DNA from 2 places in the Microbulbifer sp. JSM ZJ756 genome. Region 2 is predicted to be linked to the other one. Evidence: predicted binding sites of a transcription regulator. Region 2 holds the regulator's gene; the other holds the start of a gene.

Region 1 (4,208 bases), on a different contig from region 2:
TTCCTGCTCCACAGTGTCGCGAGTACCGTGTGCAGGTGTGCCTCCGGCTTTTCGGTCCGCTGCTCATTCAGCCAGTGCGCCAGCTCCCGGTCCGGGGCCAGGTCAAAGCTGACGGCCTCGCCCTCCCGCCAGTGGCTGGAGATCTGCAGCACGGCCGGGCCACTCAGCCCGCGGTGGGTAAACAGCATCTGCTCATGGAAACTGCCGTTGCCGCAGCTTGCGGTCACCGCCAGGGCACTGCCGGGCAGGTCTTCCTGCCGCTGCAGCTGGCGCTTGTGCTGGGTAAAGGGCACCAGGGCGGCGCGAGTGGGCACGATACTGAGGCCGAACTGCCGGGCGATGTCGTAGCCAAACCCGGTGGCCCCCATGGTTGGAATCGACAGGCCGCCGGTGGCAACCACCAGGGATTCGCATTGCACTGTGCCAAGGCTGGTATTCACCCGGTAGCCAGTATTCACCGGCTCAATACTTTCAATGCTACAGCGGGTGCGAATCTGCGCCTGGGCCTCACGGCACTCCGCCAGCAGCAAGTCAACGATATCCCGGGACCTGTTATCGCAGAACAGCTGACCCAGGGTTTTCTCGTGATAGGGGATCCCGTGCTTCTCCACCAGCGCGATAAAGTCCCACTGGGTATAACGGGCCAGTGCCGACTTGCAGAAATGCGGGTTGCGGCTGTAGAAGTTTTCCGGCGCGGTGTACAGGTTGGTGAAATTGCAGCGTCCGCCACCGGACATCAGGATCTTCTTGCCCACCTTGTTTGCGTGATCGACTACCAGCACGCTGCGGCCACGCTGGCCAGCCACTGCCGCACACATAAGACCGGCTGCACCGGCACCAATCACCAGTACATCGACCTGTTCGGGCAGTGGGTTGGGACTGGCTTCACTCATGGGGTGGGGAAGCTGAAGGGACCGGGCACGGCGGGCACCCGGCGCAGGAGCAGGCCATCAGGCCATCAGGCCCGCGGCAGGGTTACGCCGCGCTGGCCCTGGTACTTGCCGCCGCGATCCTTGTAGGACACATCGCAGACCTCGTCGGACTCGAAGAACAGCATCTGGGCCACACCCTCGTGGGCGTAGATCTTCGCCGGCAGGTTGGTGGTGTTGGAGAACTCCAGGGTCACATGCCCTTCCCACTCCGGCTCCAGCGGCGTCACATTGACGATGATGCCGCAGCGCGCATAGGTGGACTTGCCCAGGCAGATGGTCAGCACCGAGCGCGGGATGCGGAAATACTCGACTGTACGCGCCAGGGCAAAGGAGTTGGGCGGGATCACGCAGGAATCGCCCACCACGTCGACAAAGCTGTTCTCGTCGAAGGTCTTCGGATCCACCGTGGCGGAGTGCACATTGGTAAAGATCTTGAATTCCGGGGCACAGCGCACGTCGTAGCCATAGCTGGAGGTACCGTAGGAAATCAGGCGTTCACCGCTGCCATTGTGGCGTACCTGGCTCGCCTCGAACGGCTCGATCATGCCATTCTGCTCGGCCATCCGGCGAATCCACTTATCGGATTTGATACTCACTCCGCCCCCCTCATTTGAATCGGCTGTGCTTGTCGTTGTGCAGGTCTGTAAAGAGGCGGAATCATAGCCGGTTTGAACTGTGCAAAAAAGTGTCAATCGCGACTGGCTGGCACCGGAATGCCGCCTTTGCCTGTCCCGGGGTAAGTCCCGCCCACACCGCACCTTCCCCGTCAGCACCGGACCTGTTGATGGAACTGGTGGAAATCCATGCCCGATCAAGCCCCATACCCTTGTTGGGGCAGCCCGACTACTGTATAAATCAACAGTACATACTGTACAGATATACAGAAACAACTCCCAAAGGGACCAGATCGCGAGGGCAGATATCGTGAGCAGTGCCGAAAACCTTATACAAAACAAGCAGTTAACTGATCAGCTCAAGCAGCAACGCCTGGACCAGCTGCTGGCGCGGGCGGATATCTGGCAGGCGGCCAATGAGCATCACCGCCGGCGTAACGGCATCGCCACCGGCTACAGCGGGCTCGATGCCCTGCTGGCCGGACACGGCTGGCCCCGTGGCGCCACCACCGAACTGCTGGTGGACCAGTCCGGTATCGGCGAGCTCAGCCTGTTGCTACCGGCACTGGCGGAACTCACCCGCCAGGAGCAGATGGTCGTGCTGGTCAACCCGCCCCATATCCCCTATGCCCCGGCGCTGGCCAGTGCCGGGGTGCAACTGGAAAAGCTGTTGATCCTGCATCCCCGGGGACCGCGCGACACTCTCTGGGCCATGGAACAAACACTGCAGTCTGGCTGCTGCGGCGCCCTGCTCAGCTGGCAGGAACGACAGCCGCCCGCGGACAGGGACCTGCGCCGGCTGCAGGTGGCCGCACGGGATGGGGAATGCCTGCACTTCCACTTCCGCCCGCAATCCTGTGCCAGCAGCCCCTCACCGGCCAGCCTGCGGCTGCAGCTCGCAAGCGACGGCGACCAGCTGGCCCTGAAGCTGATCAAACAGCTGGGCGGCCGCTCGGGACAGCAGCTGCACCTGGCCCGGGCCGCGGACCTGACCCGCCGCGACGGGCCACTGCACTGATTGCCGGGAAGAGTATAAAGCTCTCTGCAGGAGCGGCCCATGGCCGCGAAAAAACTCTCTGAATAACCAATGCGGTAAGACACGACAGGGAAAATACAATGCTCTGGCTCTGCATACAGTTCCCCAACCTGCCGTTAGAGGCACTGACCCGCGCCCAGCAAGCAGGGCCTGATGGCTCTCCCCGCGCGGTTGTGGAGAAAGAGCAGGTGGTGGACGTCAACAGCAGTGCCCGCGAGCGCGCTGTCACCGGCGGACTGACCATTGCCACTGCCTGTGCGCTGTGCGCGGACCTGGAACTCCTTCCCCGGGATACCGAGCGCGAATCACAGCTACTGCAGGAACTGGCCCAGTGGGGTTACAGCTTCACCCCGGTGGTTTCCCCCCGCGCGGCATCCCCGCACAGCGATGATGGCAGCTTCGCCTGCCTTTACCTGGAACTGAGCGGCTGCCTGAAAGCCAATGGCGGACTGGAGCCGCTCCTGCAGCAGTTGCGCAGCGAACTGCAACAGATGCATATCAGTGCCTTTATGGGCCTGGGGCACAGCCCCAGTGCTGCCCATATGCTGAGCCAGCTGGAAGAGCACAGGCAGTGGCTGGCCGGGGCCAAGGCACCGCCCTCTCCCCAGCAATGGCGCCAGTGGATCAGCTTTGCCCCCGGCAAACTGCTGGACTGCGACCACAAGACCATAGCCAAACTCTATGCCTGCGGTATCAAGCGGGTCAGCCAGTTACTGGCCATACCATTGTCTGAGGTGGGGACCCGCTTCGGGCGCGACTTTGTCAATTACCTGGCGCGCCTCAACGGCACCCGCCATGACCCGGTCCCCTGTTACCAGCCACCGCCGGAGTTCCACAGTGAGCTGTTTTTTCCCAGCCCGCTGGATAACAGCGAGCAGCTGCTGTTTCCCGCCAGCCGGCTGGTCCGCGAGCTGTGCCAGCAATTGCAGCGGCGACAGCTCTACAGCCAGCAGCTGCGCTGGAAACTGGATTTCGGGCAACAGGGTTGCAAGGTGCTCAGTGTGGAAATCTCGCGACCGCAACTGGATCCCCAGCGCCTGATCGCCCTGACAAAGCTGCAACTCGAGCGGCTCACCCTCGAGCAACCTGTACAAGCAATCGGCCTGACCTGCGACAGGCTGCAACCGCTGGGCCAGGATTCGGTGGACGATGACCTGTTCGGGGAAGCCAGCCGCGTGCAGCGCAGCCACCAGCTAATCGACAAGCTCAAGGCGCGGCTGGGCCACCAGTCACTGTCAGGCGTCACCCTGAAGGAGAGTCACCTGCCGGAGCAGGCATGGCAGAGTGCCGACAACCTGGTGCTGAACAGCCGCAAACGCGGCCACCAGTTGCAACCGGTGAATGCACCGCGCCCCAACTGGCTGCTGCCGCGTCCCGATCGCATCCATTGCCGCAACCAGCGCCTGTTTTACCGCGGTGAATTGCGCCTGCTGCAGGGCCCGGAACGCATTGATGGCTACTGGTGGCAACACCGCCGCCACGCCCGCGATTACTACATTGCCCGCGGTGACGAAGGTGCACTCTACTGGGTCTTCCAGGACCTGACCTCGGAGGCCTGGTACCTGCATGGGGTTTACGCGTGACCCAGGTATAAACCTGCCGGCTCCAAGCCTGACCCCGCTCAGG
Region 2 (4,208 bases):
GCATAAAATAGAGCCGCCAGTAGAAAGTGACCGGGTCGATTCCCGGCAATGCCTGGCTCAGCAGGCCGGCGAAACGACGATAGCTCTCGCCATAGCGGGACACGATATAGCGACGCAGGTGGCCCTGGTGTTGGGTATAGGCCATGCCCAGCAGGCGCATGAACCGCTGGGGATCACGCCCCTCCGCCGCCAGGCTCGCCACACCGCCGCGGAAGAGGCTACCCAACAGCTCCTCCACTTCCAGCTTTTCGCCTGCAGCCACCCGCCGGTCCAGGTCTGCGGCCAGGGTCTCTGTAAAGGGCGTCAAAAAACGCTCAAACACCGCCTGGATCAGTTCTTTTTTTGACCCGAAATGATAATTTACCGCTGCGAGATTGACCCCGGCGGTACTGGTAATGGTGCGCAGTGAGGTCTCCGTGAAGCCACGTTCGGCAAACAGTACCTCTGCGGCATCCAGAATCCGACTGACCGTATCTGTCTGGGTCATACAAATTCAAACCAACAATTTAAACACTTGTTTTGATCTGGCTGAGATTAGCACACTTGTATCCGAAAAATCGCGGGTACTGAAGGCGGCAGGCAGACATTAGATTGGAAGTCAAACGCAAGGGGACAAGGATCATGGCACATAGCCACCCTGACATAGGCAACTGGTTCGAGATGCTGGAGAGCGGACAACTGTTCGAGGTGGTCGCCCTCGACGACCTGCACAGGACAATCGAAATCCAGTACCTCGACGGCACCCTCGATGAGCTGGACATGGAGCAATGGCAGGTATTGCCGCTGGCTCCGGCTCCTCCACCCGAAGACGCCAATATCGCCTATGGCATGACCGCACGGGAGCACAGCCCCAGCTCCAGCGATCCCGGCATACCCGAAGAGCAAAACCCGCTGGATTACCTGGAGGGAGAGAGCTTCAGCGGTACCGATGAATCCCTCTGAAGCGAATGACTACTGCTCGCGCTCGCGGATGTAGTCGATAATAATTTCTGCCGCCTCATCGACGGTATCGACAACATGGAAGAGGTCCAGGTCGGATGCGTCGATACATTTGCTCTGCAGTACCGTATCCACCAGCCAGTCGCGCAGGCCCGCCCAGTAGCGGCGCCCTACCAGAACAATCGGGAAATGAAGGACTTTCTGCGTCTGCACCAGGGTCAGGGCCTCGAAGAGCTCGTCCAGCGTGCCGTATCCGCCTGGCAAGCCGACAAACCCCACGGCGTGCTTTACGAACATGAACTTGCGCACAAAAAAGTAGCGAAAGTGGAGGCTGATATCCTGGTATGGGTTGGCCGTCTGCTCGAACGGCAATTCAATATTGAGGCCGATGGATGCCCCCGGCTGCGGGTGTGCCCCGCGATTGCAGGCTTCCATCAATCCCGGCCCGCCGCCGGTGATTACCGAGATTCCCTCCGCAGCCAACAGCTCCCCGAGCCGTACTCCCTGTTTATATTCCGGGCTTTCTTCGGTAAACCGCGCGCTGCCAAATACGGTCACCGCACCAGTCAGCGCAATCAGGCGCTCTATTCCATCCACCAGCTCGGACTGGATACGCAGGACGCGCCAGGCCTCGGGCATCTTGGCATCTAACATTCCACTTTCCCTGTTCTGTCGCGTTTCTCAACGCTTGTTATTTTGTCGGTTCTTCCCTGTCTCTCCCTCCAATGTAGCAGTATGTGACGACAGCGCTGTGAATTTGCGCCGGGGGTAAATCTGTATATAATCACAGCAACTGTATAAAAATACAGACACACGACCAGGTGAATCTATGACCAATCTCACGGCCCGCCAATCCCAGGTACTCGAGCTGATCAAGACCTACCTCGATGAAACCGGCTATCCCCCTACCCGCGCGGAAATTGCCCGGCAGCTGGGGTTCCGATCCCCCAATGCCGCCGAAGAACACCTCAAGGCGCTGGCCCGCAAGGGTGCCATCGAAATGGTGGCGGGAGCCTCCCGCGGAATCCGTATACCCGATTATCACCCGGGGTTGCCGATCGTCGGTCGTGTAGCAGCGGGTAACCCGATACTCGCCGAGGAAAATATCGAGGATTACTGTGACCTGCCCACAGACTTCTTCCACCCGCCGGCAGATTACCTGCTGCGCGTCCACGGAATGAGTATGCGGGATGCGGGAATTCTCGACGGCGACCTGCTGGCCGTGCAGCGCACTGACCAGGTACGCAATGGGCAGATCGTTGTCGCCCGGATTGAGGACGAGGTAACCGTCAAGCGCTTCCGCCGCAAGGGCAACCAGGCAACCGTGCAACTGCTGCCGGAGAACGAGGAATTCGATGTAATTCAGGTAGATATGCGCGACAAGCACTTTGTCATTGAGGGCCTGGCCGTGGGCGTGATCCGGCAGAGTCCCTGACCCGGGCACACTCTGTAACGACGAACCCCCTGCCCTCCCAGTTGGGCAGGGCCTAACCCCCTATCTTCTCAGCAACCCACGCCTTCGCACTATTCCGCGGGTTTCGTATAGTCCCGCGGGTACCTGCCGCCGTCCGTAACTGTCACCAGCATCAGCCACGCACACGCGTCTGCGCCCCTGGCGTGCGCCCGGGCAGGACGGCGCGGCGGCCTGGCACAGTTCAACAGCCGGTTCGAGATGGGTATCAGGTGGGCCCAGTGAGGGGCTGGAGGGTATTGGATGGGCGACCAGCAGCAGCATCGGCTGTGTTGCCGCACCGCTGGCCGGCCCCGGCGAGGGGATCAGTGGATTGTGTGGTTAACAGGCTCCAATTCCTCTTCCTCGAGGTATTCGGCCGCAATCTCATCAATATTCTGCACGGCGTCGATGCCGGCTTCCAACATGGCACGGGCCACTGCAATCTTGTGCTCGCGCAAGAATTCAGAGCTGGCGTCCGAAAAATGAATACGCACCAGCGGATCCTCCTTCTCCCCGGCACGGCGCAGGGCGACATCGCCGTTGGCGAGTTCGATAATTTCAAAAGTTTCGGAGGACATTCGCTTCTCCTGCAACATCAAGTTTTGCGCAGTGTAACACAGGGAAGGAGGTAGAATCAGTGTACGGGAGGCTCCGGACTGCCCCGCGGGCCTGGGGCGGCCAGGGCTGCTGCAGCCGGAGCGCAGCAGGCAGTTGCTGGATCGCGGCCCCCGGGTTGGCCGCTAATACTCTTCCATATGCGCTCGCTGGCGCCGGATTAGCTCCACCATCGACTCCCGCCAGTTCCGCAGGGCATCCAGGTCAGGGGCGGCAGATTGCCGTGAAAGGTCGCGAAGGGGAATTACCTGCGCCGGGGAGCCCGCTCCATTGCCTTGCGAGGCGCGGCTACCGGAGAATTGCCATAACCCCAGCCAGGCCGCTTCTATACCCGCCAGCCAGCTCTCCGGGTCCCCTGCCAGGGCCTCCAGTTCGGCCGCCTCGGAAGACGACATACCGCGGGAGGCAGCATCACGGGCGAGCTGCCCCGGCGACTCCGGCTGGCTGCCCAGTTGCAGCTGGTGCGCCAGCTCACACAGGAACGCCCGGTATGCCAGCCACAGTTGCAACACCACGGCATCCTGCACGGCAGCCTGGTGCAGCCCCCCTGCGGGAGCGGACTCAAGCAGTAGCTGGCTTTTGCGCAATGCCGCGGCCACGCTGCCGGTGTAGGGGTTGGCCATAGACCCTACTTGTCCTTGGCGGCGGCTTTCTTGCGTGCCGGCTTGCGTTTGGTCGCCGCTTTCTTGGTCGCCGCCTTCTTGGTCGCTTCCACCTGCCACTTGCCATCGCGATAGAACGCGCGCCAGCCGGTGGCCTTGCCGTCTTCCTCGGACTGTACGTACTGCTCCTGGGTCTTGCGACTGAAGCGAATTACCGTATCGCGGCCCTGGTCGTCCTCGGTGGGCGCCGAGAACAGGTAACTGTACTTGGGATCGATCTCATCCTTGTGCGGCAACACCTCTTTGACCAGCGGTGCCCGCGTCTCGCGGTTCTTGGGGAACTGGCTGGCAGCAAGGAAAAGCCCCGAGGCACCGTCGCGCAGGATATAGTGGTCTTCCACCTTCTGGCAGGGCAGTTCAGGCATGGGCACCGGATCCATTTTGGGCGGTGCAGGCTGTCCATTCTTGAGCAGCTTGCGGGTGTTCTTGCACTCGTCATTGGTGCAGCCAAAGTACTTGCCGAAACGGCCCGACTTGAGCTGCATGTCGCTGCCACACTTGTCACATTCAATCACCGGGCCATCGTAACCCTTGATCTT

What was found. Region 2 encodes LexA, which represses DNA repair genes until DNA is damaged. Its sites were predicted from a motif close to ACTGTNTNTANANACAGT; they were not measured.
Region 1: imuA (translesion DNA synthesis-associated protein ImuA) is a predicted target of LexA. The motif match lies at 1,778-1,795, and genes of this name have one in related genera.

What each region holds. Positions count from the first base shown of each region.
Region 1 covers NZ_JBISER010000009.1:133,852-138,059, forward strand. Annotated here, with positions in the region: gene ACH6CX_RS14845 (NAD(P)/FAD-dependent oxidoreductase) at 1-893, opposite strand, end outside; gene dcd (dCTP deaminase) at 959-1,528, opposite strand; gene imuA (translesion DNA synthesis-associated protein ImuA) at 1,857-2,564, shown strand; gene ACH6CX_RS14860 (Y-family DNA polymerase) at 2,663-4,165, shown strand.
Region 2 covers NZ_JBISER010000001.1:498,041-502,248, forward strand. Annotated here, with positions in the region: gene ACH6CX_RS02175 (TetR/AcrR family transcriptional regulator) at 1-487, opposite strand, end outside; gene ACH6CX_RS02180 (DUF6763 family protein) at 622-942, shown strand; gene ACH6CX_RS02185 (TIGR00730 family Rossman fold protein) at 952-1,593, opposite strand; gene lexA (transcriptional repressor LexA) at 1,769-2,374, shown strand; gene ACH6CX_RS02195 (hypothetical protein) at 2,716-2,970, opposite strand; gene ACH6CX_RS02200 (DUF6586 family protein) at 3,133-3,630, opposite strand; gene topA (type I DNA topoisomerase) at 3,636-4,208, opposite strand, start outside.